Regions from separate parts of the Psychrobacillus sp. FSL K6-2843 genome, predicted to be linked through region 1. Evidence: a T-box and tRNA genes for the amino acid it is inferred to sense, from the RefSeq annotation. Region 1 holds a T-box; the other holds one or more tRNA genes.
The links. The T-box of region 1 lies ahead of alaS (alanine--tRNA ligase). A T-box ahead of a tRNA ligase gene usually reads a tRNA of that ligase, here a tRNA-Ala.

Region 1 (7,636 bases):
GTAACATTGTTAATTGTTTGTGCTGATGATAACACAGATGCTGCTTCACTATTTGCAATTTTTGCAGATAAGGATTCATTTTCTCGTTGTATGTTTTTTAAATCTAATAGTAGTTGGGAAACCTTCATAACTATATCCTTTGGCTGAGCTTTCAATAATGATGCTGCTTCCGAAAGAAGTTGTTCCTCTTCCTTGACAACCTCAAATGCGCCTTTTCCAGTAACAGCTTCAATTCGTCGTGTTCCTGCTCCAATACCGCTTTCAGAGAGAATTTTGAAGTAGCCAATTTCTGATGTATTTTTAACATGTACACCACCGCAAAGCTCTAAAGAATAAGTTCCCATCTGAACGACTCTAACTATATCCCCGTATTTTTCACCAAAAAGAGCCATTGCTCCCATACTTTTAGCTTCATCGATATTATGGTAGCCAGTTACTACCGGAATATTATCCCACACCTTCTCGTTAACTATACGCTCAATTGTTTCAAGTTCTTCCTTTGTAACTTGTCCAAAGTGAGAAAAGTCAAATCTAAGTCGGTCGGGTCCAACGTATGAGCCCGCTTGGTTTACATGGCTTCCTAACACATCTTTTAGTGCTTGATGCAAAATATGTGTAGCAGAGTGATTTTTAATCGTCAGTCCTCTTAGCTTTTGGTCCACTGTTGCCACAACCTCTGCTTCAACAATCATTTCTCCTGATTCAATTACTACAGTATGAAGATTCTGTCCGTTTGGAGCCTTTTGGACATCTTTTACAAAGCCTCGGAAGTTATCATTTTCGATTACACCATGATCTGCGATCTGCCCACCACTTTCAGCATAGAAAGGCGTTTGCGTTAATATAACTTTTACCTCTTCACCTTCATGTGCAGATTTTACAAGATCTTTCCCCAAAACTATAGAAGAAACTTTTGTTGTTACACTAAGAGTATCGTAGCCTATAAATTCGCTAGCGTCTTGAAGGTTACTAAATACCTCTGACTGAACTTGCATGGAATCTACGTTTTGACGAGCAGCACGTGCTCTAGAACGCTGTGCTTCCATTTCCGCTCTAAACCCTTCATGGTCAACCGTCATATTAGCTTCCTCTGCGTATTCTTCGGTCAATTCAATAGGAAAGCCATAAGTATCATATAACGTGAAGGTTGTAGTACCAGGAATAAATGATTCTCCCTTAGCTCGTTGTTCTGCGATAACCTTTTCTAAAATGCTAAGTCCATCATGTAACGTTTCGTGGAATCTTTCTTCCTCCGTTTTAATAACTCGCATAATAAAATCTTTCTTTTCTGTAACCTCTGGATAGAAATCTTGCATAATTTCTCCTACTACAGGCACTAGTTCAAATAAAAATGGTTGGTCGATTCCTAGCTGTTTTGCAAAACGAACTGCTCTGCGTAGTAGCCTTCTAAGTACATAACCTCTTCCCTCATTTGAAGGTAAAGCCCCATCTCCAATCGCAAAAGCAACAGTTCGAATGTGATCTGCAATTACTTTGAATGCAACGTCGTCTACACTATTTAGTCTATATTCTTTTCCAGAAATTTGTTCTGTTTGTCGAATGATAGGTATAAATAAATCTGTGTCGAAGTTGGTTGGAACATTTTGCACCACACTAGCCATACGCTCTAATCCCATGCCTGTATCAATGTTTTGCTTTGGAAGTGGGGTGTACGTATGATCAGGGTTATGGTTAAACTCAGAGAAAACTAAGTTCCAAATTTCTAAATAACGTTCATTTTCTCCTCCTGGATATAGCTCAGGATCATTTATATCATTGCCATAGGACTCGCCTCGGTCATAGAATATTTCGGAGTTTGGACCACTTGGACCTTCTCCGATGTCCCAGAAATTCCCTTCTAATCGAATAAGTCTTTCTTCTGGAATGCCGATCTCATCTCTCCAAATAACATATGCTTCTTCATCCTCAGGATGTATCGTAATTGATAGTTTTTCGGGTTCAAAAGCCATCCATTTTTCATCAGTTAGAAATTCCCACGCCCAGTGGATAGCTTCCTTTTTGAAATATTCTCCAATTGAGAAATTCCCTAACATTTCAAAGAAGGTATGGTGTCTTGCCGTCTTTCCCACATTTTCAATGTCATTCGTACGGATTGATTTTTGTGCATTGGTGATACGGGGATTATCTGGAATCACTCGTCCATCAAAATATTTTTTTAGAGTTGCAACACCACTATTTATCCATAATAATGATGGATCATTAATGGGTACAAGTGGCGCTGAAGGCTCTTGTGTATGGCCTTTTTCGATAAAGAAATCTAAATACATTTGTCTAATTTGTGCACCTGTTAACTGTTTCATCTTTCATTCCTCCTAAAAAAATAAAATAAAAAAAGCCCTCATCCCTAAAAGGGACGAAAGCTATTATTTCGCGGTACCACCCTAGTTACATAGCAGTGTATTTCTGCCATGTCTCTCAAGAAACCTTAACGCGGTTAAACGGCAGGTATTAGCTGCACTCAGAAGTAGCTTTCCTAATTGTTATAATCTGGGGATTCTTTCAGCCATGGAACCCTTCTCTAATCAGCTAACAATAGTACTTTCTCCGTCTACATTTTCATATATACAATTCTGATTATAAGTAACTATTTGTCCTCTGTCAATCCGAATCTAAGAACTGATAGGGATTTATACCCTTCATGCCAATCATTGGGTCAATCGAATGATAATTGTCTGAGGATAAATAAGTAGTGACTAAATCATCATGCGTAGATTGACTTGTAACTTCTTTTGCTTCTATTTCTTCAGCTATTGATTTTGCATCTTCTACTGTTTCTTCGTCCGCAAGACGTTCCTTTAACGTTGTTAAACGCTGTAAATCATCCGTTCGTTTCACTCCAAAAGTAAAAACTTCCGGATCGCCACAAAGAATTAAAAAGTTTTTTGCTCTTGTTATACCTGTATACAACAAATTGCGTCTAAGCATTTTCATATAGCTTCTAGTAACCGGCATAATAACCGTTTGGAATTCACTGCCTTGTGACTTATGGACAGAGCAACAATAGGCAAGAGTAATTTGATTCAAATCATTTTTTTCATATGTTACTTCATTGCCATCAAATGATACGACTAGCATCTCTTTCTTTTCCACTGTTTCGTTTGCTTTAAAAAGAGCCACTACCTCACCCATATCACCATTAAAGACATTACTTTCTGGTTGGTTGACCAGCTGAAGTACTTTATCTCCTATCCGATAAATAGTTTCTCCGAAGGTCATCTCTTTTCTTGTACCGTCTGGATTTGGATTGACCATTTCTTGAATCATCTTATTTAGCGTGTCAATCCCAGCCGGTCCACGATACATAGGAGCTAGAACCTGAATTTCTCGGATGGATTGTCCCTTCGATAATGCTGCTTTCAAGACTTGTTCTACTACTTTAGGAATTTGTTCCGGAGAAGCCTTGATGAATGAGCGATCCTTAGTTTTCGCAGTTAGAGTTGCAGGCACACTTCCTTTTTTCATCTCGTGTGCTAGCTCAATAATTGAGGACCCTTCAGATTGACGATAAATATCGACAAGCTCCACTGTAGGTATCCTTTTACAAGCCAGTAGATCCTTTAATACCTGACCCGGACCAACAGGTGGCAACTGATCTTGGTCACCTACAAATATGACTTGAGCGTCTTTGGGGATTGCCTTTAAGAGCTGATGCCCTAGCCACGTGTCTAGCATGGAAGTCTCATCGATAATTACTAATCTACCTTCAATCTCTTTGCCTTCTGTATCATTATCTTCTTGCCCATTAAAACCGAGTAGTCTATGAATCGTCATAGCTGGTAGCTCGGTCGATTCACTTAAACGCTTTGCAGCTCTCCCTGTAGGAGCTGCCAAAACAATAGGAAACGGCTTTTGTTCTTTCGCCCATTGTTTTGGATCTAAGGATAGTCCATGTAGCTCTGCATAGAGCTCTACGATTCCTCTGACAACAGTCGTTTTCCCGGTTCCAGGCCCTCCCGTTAAGAGAGTTATAGTAGAGTTCAGAGCTGTTTCAATCGCCTTAATTTGTGTTTTTGCATATTGAACACCTAAGCGCTCCTCTAATGCCCCTAAATGCTTTTTAATCTCCGACAACGGAAAATGATGAAGGTCCTTCTCTGTTAACAAGGTTTCCACTTTCGAACTGATTCCCACCTCTGAAAAATATAGAGAAGGAATATAAAATCGGTTAACTTCCCCAACAATACGGCTTTCCTCTGCGAGTTCAATACAGCATTTGGTTATAGCATCATAAGAGATTTCTTCTCTTTGGGCATTTTCAAGCATTCTTTTAACGTCTTCAAGAAGTTGCTCAGCATATTGAAAAACATGTCCCTCACTCAGTGAAGATGATTGAAGTAAATGGTAGATAGCAGCTTTTATGCGGTCCGGATGATTTCCTTTTATGCCAAGCTTATAGCCTAGCTCATCAGCACGAACAAAACCAACACCCTCCACATCCTCTATTAAACGATATGGATTATCAGTTAGTTTAGAGATTGTTTCTTCTCTATAGACCTGATAGATTTTCATCGCTATTTGCGGACCGAAGCCCCATTCATTTAGCTGAATCATTACTTTTTCCAAGCCTAGATTTTGCTCCAAGGTAGCTCTGATTGTCTGCTTCTTTTCCTCTGCCAACCTTGGAATAATATCCAATGCAGAAGGGTCATCTAAAATTCGATTGATCGCATTTTCTCCAAGCTTTTTCACAATCTGCTCAGCAGTCTTTCTCCCTATTCCAGGAAACATATCACTTGAAAGATAATGGACTATACCTGTCTCAGTAGCAGGAACTTCTTTTTGAAAAGTTTCTACCTGAAATTGAACCCCATACTTAGGATGATTTTTAATATAACCAGTAAATTTATATGCCTCTTCCAAAACCAATGGAGGAAAATAACCAGTTACAATTATTTCTTTCTCTTTATATACGGTATTTGTTGATTTTACTTTTAATTTAATGATGGAGAACAGGTTTTGGGGATTATGAAAAATAGAGACGATTGGTCGACCAGCAATAAATTGCTTTTCATTATTAATCATTTCTTTTGTCATCACAACCGCCTCCTAACTTTTTCTTAATTACGTAGAGAAATCATATCGTACACATATCTTGCTTGATCATAGTTTGGTTGAATGGTAAAAGCTTCTTTCAAATGCTTAAGGGCACTTTCTGTGTCTGAAGTAGACACGGCATATAATACCCCCATATTGTAATGAGCATCTGCATTTTCTGGATCTAATGCTAAAATTTCTTTGAAGATTGGTTCTGCCACATCGAACATTTCTATACTTGCAAGTGCTATGCCATATGTTAGCTTAATCTGAATATCTTGGGAGTCCAATTCATAGGCTCTCTGAAGATATGGAAGGGCAAGCTTAGTTTGGTCCACTTTTTGAAAGCTTTTACCAAGCATAAAATAAGCATCCGGGCCTTCTATACCATTTGTAATTGCTTTTTCATATAACTTGGCAGCCTCTTCATAGCGTTCAGCATTAAAATACAAGTTTGCTAAGCTATAGTAAGCAGTTGCAGCATTTTCGTCTAAAGTAATTGCTTTTTGAAAGAAACGCTCCGCACGTTCGTTCTCATTCATAGAAGCTAGTAAATTGCCAAAATTAATATAACCAATTGACTCTTCTGGGTTTTCTTCAATTGCTTTTGTAAATAACTCTGCTGCTTTTTCATAATTTTCTTCTTGAATCGCTTGGATTCCTAGTTCATTATAATTCAAATCCATTACCTCCATTAACCTACATAATCCAGTTTAAGACCATCTTTAAATACTTCGTCAATTGTTGCTCCCCCAAGGCATTCATCCCCTTGATAGAAAACAACTGCTTGACCAGGAGTTATCGCACGAACTGGTTGATCGAATATTACACGAACACGATTGTCAGCCAGTAGCTCTACATGAACTCCTACATCTTCTTGACGATAACGGAATTTAGCTGTGCAATCAAAAGATGCTGGCTTGTCTAATGTAGTTGTAAAGGATAAATCAGTAGCAGTAAGGCTTGTAGAGAACAAAGCATCATTATTGATATTTTGTCCAACTAATAAAACATTTCTTTTCAAGTCTTTTCCTATAACAAACCAAGGATCACCTGAACCACCAATACCTAAGCCATGACGTTGGCCAATAGTGTAGTACATTAAGCCATCATGTTTGCCCATCACTTTTCCGTCCATTGTTTCCATCGTACCTTGTTTAGCTGGTAGATATTGACTTAGAAACTCTTTGAAATTTCTCTCACCTATAAAGCAAATTCCAGTGGAATCCTTTTTAGTAGCTGTCGCAAGTCCTTGCTCCAGAGCAATTTCCCGCACTTTTTTCTTTTCTAAATGTCCAATTGGGAACATAACCTTTCCAAGCTGTTCTTGATTCAATTGGTTCAAGAAATAGGTCTGGTCCTTATTATTATCTCTGCCTCTTAGCATCCTCGTTTGGCCGTCTCGCACTTCTACTTGAGCATAATGACCCGTTGCAAGATAATCAGCCCCAAGTGCCAATGCATGCTCTAAAAATGCTTTGAATTTTATTTCTTTGTTACACATTACGTCAGGATTTGGTGTTCGTCCCGCTTTATATTCCTCTAAGAAATATGAAAATACTTTATCCCAATATTGTTTTTCAAAATTAACAGCATAATAAGGTATACCAATCTGGTTACATACTTTAATAACATCTTCATAATCCTCTGTTGCCGTACAAACTCCATTTTCATCTGTATCATCCCAGTTTTTCATGAAAATCCCGATTACATCATAACCTTGTTCTTTTAAAAGATAGGCAGCAACGGAGGAATCAACTCCTCCTGACATACCGACTACAACTCTTGTATCTTCTTTTCTCTTCATCATTACTCACTCATTTCAGTTATCCAAGAATAATTTTACTTATTTTGTTAGCTGCTTCTACAGCTTCTTCTTTAGTATTGTTTAGCCCAAAGCTAAAACGTACTGAGTTTCTTAGTTCTGGAGAGCTCTCTCCGTACATAGCAACTAGCACATGGGAAGGATCTATAGAGCCTGCTGTACAAGCTGAGCCGCTTGAGGCATCGATTCCTGCTAAATCTAATTGGACGAGGAATGTCTCTACATCTGTTTTCGGAATACTTAAGTTCACAACATGGGTTAGAACCTCGTTCTGCGTCCCGTTGATTTTAAAATCTACTCCATTTTTCTCCAACTGTGTGACAAAAGCATCCTTTAGCTTACGATAATGCGAATTGTTATCCTCTATATTTTGCTGTTTAAGCTCAACCGCTTTGGCAAATGCAACAATTGCAGGGACATTTTCGGTGCCTGCTCGTTTTTTTCGTTCCTGCTGTCCCCCATAGAATAATGGCTTTAAATAAATATCTTTTCGTTGATATAAAAAACCAATTCCTTTAGGTCCATTAATTTTGTGACTTGATACGCTTAGCATATCAATATGGAACTCTTGTACATCTATTTTGACACTGCCGTAGGCCTGTACGGCATCCGTATGGAAGTATGCTTGGTGATCCTTTAGGAGATTTCCAATTTCTTTAATTGGCTGAATCGTTCCTACTTCATTGTTTGCAAACATTACAGAAACTAAAATAGTATCTTCTCGTAATGATTTTTTCAAGTATTCAATACTGATTA
Region 2 (7,636 bases), 420 kb from region 1:
TGTAGCTTGATATTGAATTTTGGTGCAACTTGTACAGGATAGGTAGGAGCCTTAGAGCCCGGAGCGCCAGCTTCGGAGGAGGCGTCGGTGGGATACTACCCTGGTTGTATTGAAATTCTAACCCATACCCGTAACCCGGGTAGGAGACAGTGTCAGGCGGGCAGTTTGACTGGGGCGGTCGCCTCCTAAAGTGTAACGGAGGCGCCCAAAGGTTCCCTCAGAATGGTTGGAAATCATTCGAAGAGTGTAAAGGCAGAAGGGAGCTTGACTGCGAGACCTACAAGTCGAGCAGGGTCGAAAGACGGGCTTAGTGATCCGGTGGTTCCGCATGGAAGGGCCATCGCTCAACGGATAAAAGCTACCCCGGGGATAACAGGCTTATCTCCCCCAAGAGTCCACATCGACGGGGAGGTTTGGCACCTCGATGTCGGCTCATCGCATCCTGGGGCTGTAGTCGGTCCCAAGGGTTGGGCTGTTCGCCCATTAAAGCGGTACGCGAGCTGGGTTCAGAACGTCGTGAGACAGTTCGGTCCCTATCCGTCGTGGGCGTAGGAAATTTGAGAGGAGCTGTCCTTAGTACGAGAGGACCGGGATGGACACACCGCTGGTGTACCAGTTGTTCTGCCAAGGGCATCGCTGGGTAGCTATGTGTGGACGGGATAAGTGCTGAAAGCATCTAAGCACGAAGCCCCCCTCAAGATGAGATTTCCCATTACGCAAGTAAGTAAGATCCCTCAAAGACGATGAGGTAGATAGGTTCGGGGTGGAAGCGTGGCGACACGTGCAGCTGACGAATACTAATCGATCGAGGACTTAACCAAATTGTTTGTTTCTAAGATGTCAGTTTATTCAGTTTTGAAAGAATAAATTTTTATTAAAAAAACACTTGTAATAATCTACATAGTTGATATAATAGAACTTGTCTTTCAAATAATTATTCAAGTCTAGTGATGATGGCGAAGAGGTCACACCCGTTCCCATACCGAACACGGAAGTTAAGCTCTTCAGCGCCAATGGTAGTTGGGGGTCTCCCCCTGCAAGAGTAGGACGTCGCTGGGCTTGCAATAAAAATACATAGAAATACATTTTAATACCCAGGAGGATTAGCTCAGCTGGGAGAGCATCTGCCTTACAAGCAGAGGGTCGGCGGTTCGAGCCCGTCATCCTCCACCATAACTTTACTCCTGCCGGAGTAGCTCAACTGGTAGAGCAACTGACTTGTAATCAGTAGGTTGAGGGTTCAAGTCCTTTCTCCGGCACCATTTTTTGAGCCATTAGCTCAGTTGGTAGAGCATCTGACTTTTAATCAGAGGGTCGTAGGTTCGAATCCTACATGGCTCATTCACTTTTTGTGATATAAATATGCGGGTGTGGCGGAACTGGCAGACGCACTAGACTTAGGATCTAGCGCCGCAAGGCGTGGGGGTTCGACTCCCTTCACCCGCACCATTTAATTTAATAACCGAGCGGAAGTAGTTCAGTGGTAGAACACCACCTTGCCAAGGTGGGGGTCGCGAGTTCGAACCTCGTCTTCCGCTCCAAAGATTCATCAAAGTGCCGGGGTGGCGGAACTGGCAGACGCACAGGACTTAAAATCCTGCGGTAGGTGACTACCGTACCGGTTCGATTCCGGTCCTCGGCACCACTTTTATGAAACATTAGCGCCCGTAGCTCAATTGGATAGAGCGTCTGACTACGGATCAGAAGGTTGTGGGTTCGACTCCTGCCGGGCGCGCCATATATACGGGAAGTAGCTCAGCTTGGTAGAGCACTTGGTTTGGGACCAAGGGGTCGCAGGTTCGAATCCTGTCTTCCCGACCAGTTAATTAATAAATTTGGGGCCTTAGCTCAGCTGGGAGAGCGCCTGCCTTGCACGCAGGAGGTCAGCGGTTCGATCCCGCTAGGCTCCACCAATTTAATTTTAAATTTCCTGGCGGCGTAGCTCAGCTGGCTAGAGCATTCGGTTCATACCCGAAAGGTCGTGGGTTCGACTCCCTCTGCCGCCATCTTAAGGACCTTTAGCTCAGTTGGTTAGAGCAGACGGCTCATAACCGTCCGGTCGCAGGTTCGAGTCCTGCAAGGTCCACCAACATAATATTTAGGAGGAATACCCAAGTCTGGCTGAAGGGATCGGTCTTGAAAACCGACAGGCGGGTCATACCGCGCGGGGGTTCGAATCCCTCTTCCTCCTCCATCTTATTGTTAGTGGAAAAATATTATACATAACGTCGACGCAAGCGAAGCGTGGAGGACGTAAAACTCACTAAATGCACAGTTGATTTAAATTTCAACACTTTCTTATTGTCGCGGGGTGGAGCAGTTCGGTAGCTCGTCGGGCTCATAACCCGAAGGTCACAGGTTCAAATCCTGTCCCCGCAACCAAATGGTCCCGTGGTGTAGCGGTTAACATGCCTGCCTGTCACGCAGGAGATCGCCGGTTCGATCCCGGTCGGGACCGCCATTTATTTTTCAACAACTTAGAGATTTAGGATAAGCAAGCAAATCTAGGAAGCAATCGAACGAACGAAGGAGCATACTAAAGTATGTGACTTAATGAGTGAGTGAAGCTGACAAAGAGAAGCGCAGCTTAGTGTAAATCGAAGAGGCTCAGTAGCTCAGTCGGTAGAGCAAAGGACTGAAAATCCTTGTGTCGGCGGTTCGATTCCGTCCTGAGCCACCATTTTATCAAGCGGGTGTAGTTTAGTGGTAAAACCTCAGCCTTCCAAGCTGATGATGAGAGTTCGATTCTCTTCACCCGCTCCAATTAATGGGCCTATAGCTCAGCTGGTTAGAGCGCACGCCTGATAAGCGTGAGGTCGATGGTTCGAGTCCATTTAGGCCCACCATTATTCCGAAGTAGCTCAGTGGTAGAGCAATCGGCTGTTAACCGATCGGTCGTAGGTTCGAGTCCTACCTTCGGAGCCATATATATGGGGAAGTACTCAAGTGGCTGAAGAGGCGCCCCTGCTAAGGGTGTAGGTCGGGCAACCGGCGCGAGGGTTCAAATCCCTCCTTCTCCGCCATATATAAGGCCCCTTGGTCAAGCGGTTAAGACACCGCCCTTTCACGGCGGTAACACGGGTTCGAATCCCGTAGGGGTCATAACTTAAAAAAAGACAATCACTTAGGTGGTTGTCTTTTTTGTTTTGAAAAGATAGAGTTGCGCAGGTGTTTTTAGAGTATTAATGTTTTGTCCTTTGTTCTGTAAATGCTACTTATTAATACGGAGTGAAAGGACCGATTTCATAAAACAATTCCATTTCTAAGTTTTACTTATTGGTATCAAATCATGAGTTATGTATTTATACACTTTCTTCTTTGTTCTTTTGTCCATCTATAATTCCCACTCTACTATAACCTCATCACACTTTGTTCATTAATACTCACAAGAACATTTCTTAACAGGTTTCTACACACTGAATTCTGCTTACATTATCCTGCTTCGCTAGGTAACTCTTTTCAAGCCTTAATCATCACATAAATAGCAAATTCATACTAACCAATTTTAGTGGCTGGCCATGTGTTCCAAATTATAATAAATCATTTTCCCATTCACATAGCAAAAAATAAAAAAGCCAGGAAGCTATTAAACTTCCTGACTGACTGTTAAATTATAAAGCCGAGCAATAACCCTATACCTAAAAGAAATACAAAAATCGTGTTGGTGAGTGCAGTATTCTTCATTGCTAATCCAACTTCAAGATGATTTTCTTTTGCTTTAAATAGTTTTATAGCATCTAAAGGTTTCTTAGCACTTAATAGGACTAGTAGTGCCCAAGGGGTGATAATCTGTAGAATTACCAATAGAATGATCCATACATAAGAAACGATGAAAAATAAGGCTAACACATTAATAGCACTATCTCTACCAATGAGAATGGCCATCGTCTTTCTACCACCTTTTGTATCCTCAACTATATCGCGAATATTATTGGAAAGCATAATAGCAGCAACAAGTAGAGTACTAGGGATGGATAGGAATAAGGCAAAGTTTGGTATTGAACCAACCTGAATGTATGTAGCAATTAATACGATAAACATTCCCATGACAACACCGCTAAATAGTTCACCGAATGGTGTATACGCTATTGGGTAAGGTCCACCAGTATAAAGGTAACCAATAAGCATACAAACAGCTCCAACAATCAATAATAACCAAGACGATTGGGAGCAAATATATATACCTAATATCGCTGCAAGGATATATAATGCTAAGGCTAATTGAAGTACTGTTTTTGGTTTAACCCCATTACGAACAATAGCACCACCGATACCAATTGATTCTTCGCTATCGAGCCCCCTAACAAAGTCATAGTACTCGTTAAACATATTTGTAGCTGCCTGGATAAATAAACATGCAATTAGCATTGCTAAGAATAATAGCCAATCAATATTTACGTAGTAAAGTGCAATCATTGTACCTAAAAATACTGGGGCAAAGGAGGCAGTTAATGTATGTGGTCTTGTCAACTTCCACCATATACGCCAGCCTTTATCAGCTTGTAGTTCCTGTGACATATAAATTTCTCTCCTTTAAAAGACTCAACATCAATTTTAGCATACATTTGTAGCGAAATGTGTGCCGAAACGCGGAGAAAGTTGTATGATAAAGGGTAGAGTAATAAAACAAGAAATTTAACAGCAGGTAATTTATACGGAGGTCATATATATGCCGAACACCACCGGGCAAAATAAAACAACATTACGTTTTTATACGGAAACAATAGAAGTATCTAGAATGTCCGCTCACGCCTTTTTTGAAGCCGGAGAGGATTGCTATAAAGGGAAACGTTTCTTTTGGCAAAACAAAGAGAAAACCTTCACACTGGTTGGACTTGGACATGCTTATGTACTGGCTAATGATTTAGAAAAAAATAGATATCAGGATATAGCACAAAAATGGGAAGAGTTGTGTGCATGCTCTTTAATAGAAAAAGCGGACGTATCTCCAATCCTATTTGGTGGATTCTCATTCGATCCTGCCAACAAGATATCCTCGGAGTGGAATAGCTTTCCTTCCAGTTTTTTTGCTGTGGCTACATTCCAATTAGTCATTCGGGATGACCAGGCATTTGTAAGCATCCATCTTATTACGGAAGAGCAAGACAGCGCGGCGGCTTTTGAAAACTTGAGAATAGAAAGAGATACATTAATTCATACAGCTCAAGTAAAAGAGTTAAAAGTCCATGAAAAGCCACAGCTTCTTCAAAGAGAAGATAGACTAAAGGATGAATACTTATCTGCGGTTGAAGCCGTTACAAACCGTATTCGCAATAAGGAAGTTAATAAGGTGGTCATTGGACGCTCCTTGAAATTGACCTTTGAGAATAGTTTTTCATCTTCTACAGCTATTTATAATGCGTCTATGGAACAACCAGAGAGTTATTTGTTTGGTTTAGAAAAAGAAGACAAAATTTTCTTTGGAGCAACACCCGAGAGATTAGTTAAGCTAGAAAAAGGCAAGGTTGAATCTGCAGGGTTAGCTGGATCGGTTCGTAGAGGTACAAATCTAGAGGAAGACAAGAAGCTAGGGGATGCGCTATTAGCTGACAATAAAAACTTAATGGAGCACCAGTACGTAGTTAATATGATCAGAAAAGTATTTGATCAATATTGTGAACAGGTTAAAATTCCATCTAGACCAAAGCTAATGAAAATAAGAGATATTCAGCATTTGTTTACCCCTATTGAAGGAAAAATTAAAGGAAGCTCTTCTCTTTTCGAATTTGTAGAGGCAATGCACCCAACTCCAGCACTTGGGGGAGAACCTAGACAAGAGGCAATTGAAATTATTAGAGAATCTGAGCAAATGAACCGTGGCTATTACGCAGCACCAATCGGCTGGGTCAATGCCGAGGGAGAGGGAGAGTTTGCCGTAGGAATCCGCTCAGCACTTATAGAGAACCAATACGCTTATCTATATGCCGGAGGCGGACTAGTTTCAGAATCTACTTCGTTAGAAGAGTTTGAAGAAACACGAGTAAAATTCCGACCAATGCTTCGCACACTTGGAGGAAATATGAATGACTAATACAAGCTTTTTGACATCTTATGTAAATCAATTTGTGGAAACAATTAAAAAGGCGGGCATAGAAGATGTTGTTTTATGTCCAGGATCTAGATCTACTCCTTTAGCTTATGGGTTTGCCAAAACAAAAGGATTTAACTTCTATCGTCAAATTGATGAGCGTTCTGCAGGGTACTTTGCTTTAGGAATTGCTAAAGCAAAGAAAAATCCTGTAGTTCTTTTATGTACTTCTGGCACTGCTGCAGCTAACTTTTTCCCAGCAATTGTAGAAGCATATTATGCAAGAATCCCGTTGCTTGTTATTACAGCAGATAGACCTCATGAACTAAGAGAGGTTGGGGCTCCCCAAGCGATTGACCAAATTCATATGTACGGTAAGCATGTGAAGTGGTCTGTTGATTTTCCTTTACCGGAAGCTAGAGAAGAAAGTCTAGGTTTTGTAGAGAGACATATCCACCGTGCAGTATCTTCTTCTAAAGCAGCTCCGATGGGTCCGGTTCATATTAACGTGCCTTTCCGGGAACCACTTTTATTAGAAATGGATAAGCCTTCTACTACACCGCAAATGCATCTTGCTGATTTAGGAAAGCTTGGACCAAGTGAAGAATTTTTAAAATGGTATACGCATTTAATTAGTAACACAGAAAAGGGACTTATCATTGTTGGGGATTCCTTAGCAACAACTGATGGATTTTGGGAATTTGCTAAAACCATTCAATGGCCAGTGTTAGCTGATCCATTATCTAATCTTCGTAGCAATGTCCCAGCAGATTGTATGCATTTGTGTGTAGACCAATACGATGCTATTTTAAAAAGTGAAATTTTTAAAGAGGTAGCTGTCCCAGAAGTAGTTATTCGTTTTGGTGCTCAGCCTGTTTCTAAACCGCTAGTAAAGTTTCTAGAAGCTCACCAGCCTGAGACTTTTATAGCAGTTGACGAAAGCCCATTATTTAGAGACTCTATTCATATTGTGACTCATCATATTCAAGTAGATGCCTCTTCTCTATGGATGTCGATAGAAGAAAAGCAACCATCGGAGTATCTAAAGCACTGGTCGAAGGCTAATGATATAGCAACAGCGCATATTAAATGCTATATTTCCGAGGAATTGGATGAAGGAGCATTAGCCGGAATTTTGTTTGAGAGTTTATCCGAAAATACAGATTTAGTTGCTAGCAGTAGTATGCCTATACGTGATGTAGACACATTTTTCAATAAAACCTCTAAGGATATTCAAGTATATGCAAATAGAGGAACTAACGGGATTGATGGTGTAGTATCTACTGCGTTAGGTATACAAGCAGCTACTAAAAGACCAGGTTTTCTATTAATCGGGGATTTAGCATTTTTACATGATATAAACGGATTAGTAGTTACACGTTTTAATGAGACAGATTTGACGATTGTTATTATGAATAATGATGGGGGAGGCATATTCTCTTACTTGCCTCAATCAACGGAGACTAACTACTTTGAGCATTTGTTTGGTACACCTACAGGTCTTGAATTTTCAGCTATTGCAACTATGTACGATGCTCAGTACGATGTAGTACATACAAAAGAGGATTTTCAAACCGTGTTGAGTAAGAATAAAACTAAAAATATTCG

Region 2: it has a tRNA-Ala gene. The T-box ahead of alaS (alanine--tRNA ligase) is inferred to sense a tRNA for this amino acid. The anticodon was not compared.

What each region holds. Positions count from the first base shown of each region.
Region 1 is NZ_CP152021.1:2,429,064-2,436,699, forward strand. Features, by position in the region: gene alaS (alanine--tRNA ligase) at 1-2,321, opposite strand, end outside; T-box leader at 2,368-2,581, opposite strand; gene MKY94_RS12345 (ATP-dependent RecD-like DNA helicase) at 2,620-5,055, opposite strand; gene MKY94_RS12350 (tetratricopeptide repeat protein) at 5,079-5,735, opposite strand; gene mnmA (tRNA 2-thiouridine(34) synthase MnmA) at 5,750-6,865, opposite strand; gene MKY94_RS12360 (cysteine desulfurase family protein) at 6,882-7,636, opposite strand, start outside.
Region 2 is NZ_CP152021.1:2,845,245-2,852,880, reverse strand. Features, by position in the region: rRNA gene MKY94_RS14470 (23S ribosomal RNA) at 1-821, shown strand, start outside; rRNA gene rrf (5S ribosomal RNA) at 944-1,059, shown strand; tRNA gene MKY94_RS14460 (tRNA-Val) at 1,098-1,173, shown strand; tRNA gene MKY94_RS14455 (tRNA-Thr) at 1,187-1,262, shown strand; tRNA gene MKY94_RS14450 (tRNA-Lys) at 1,269-1,341, shown strand; tRNA gene MKY94_RS14445 (tRNA-Leu) at 1,365-1,449, shown strand; tRNA gene MKY94_RS14440 (tRNA-Gly) at 1,467-1,541, shown strand; tRNA gene MKY94_RS14435 (tRNA-Leu) at 1,557-1,645, shown strand; tRNA gene MKY94_RS14430 (tRNA-Arg) at 1,662-1,738, shown strand; tRNA gene MKY94_RS14425 (tRNA-Pro) at 1,745-1,821, shown strand; tRNA gene MKY94_RS14420 (tRNA-Ala) at 1,838-1,913, shown strand; tRNA gene MKY94_RS14415 (tRNA-Met) at 1,933-2,006, shown strand; tRNA gene MKY94_RS14410 (tRNA-Ile) at 2,013-2,089, shown strand; tRNA gene MKY94_RS14405 (tRNA-Ser) at 2,102-2,194, shown strand; tRNA gene MKY94_RS14400 (tRNA-Met) at 2,306-2,382, shown strand; tRNA gene MKY94_RS14395 (tRNA-Asp) at 2,386-2,461, shown strand; tRNA gene MKY94_RS14390 (tRNA-Phe) at 2,605-2,680, shown strand; tRNA gene MKY94_RS14385 (tRNA-Gly) at 2,690-2,763, shown strand; tRNA gene MKY94_RS14380 (tRNA-Ile) at 2,770-2,846, shown strand; tRNA gene MKY94_RS14375 (tRNA-Asn) at 2,851-2,925, shown strand; tRNA gene MKY94_RS14370 (tRNA-Ser) at 2,933-3,023, shown strand; tRNA gene MKY94_RS14365 (tRNA-Glu) at 3,031-3,102, shown strand; gene MKY94_RS14360 (1,4-dihydroxy-2-naphthoate polyprenyltransferase) at 3,607-4,518, opposite strand; gene MKY94_RS14355 (isochorismate synthase) at 4,670-6,031, shown strand; gene menD (2-succinyl-5-enolpyruvyl-6-hydroxy-3-cyclohexene-1-carboxylic-acid synthase) at 6,024-7,636, shown strand, end outside.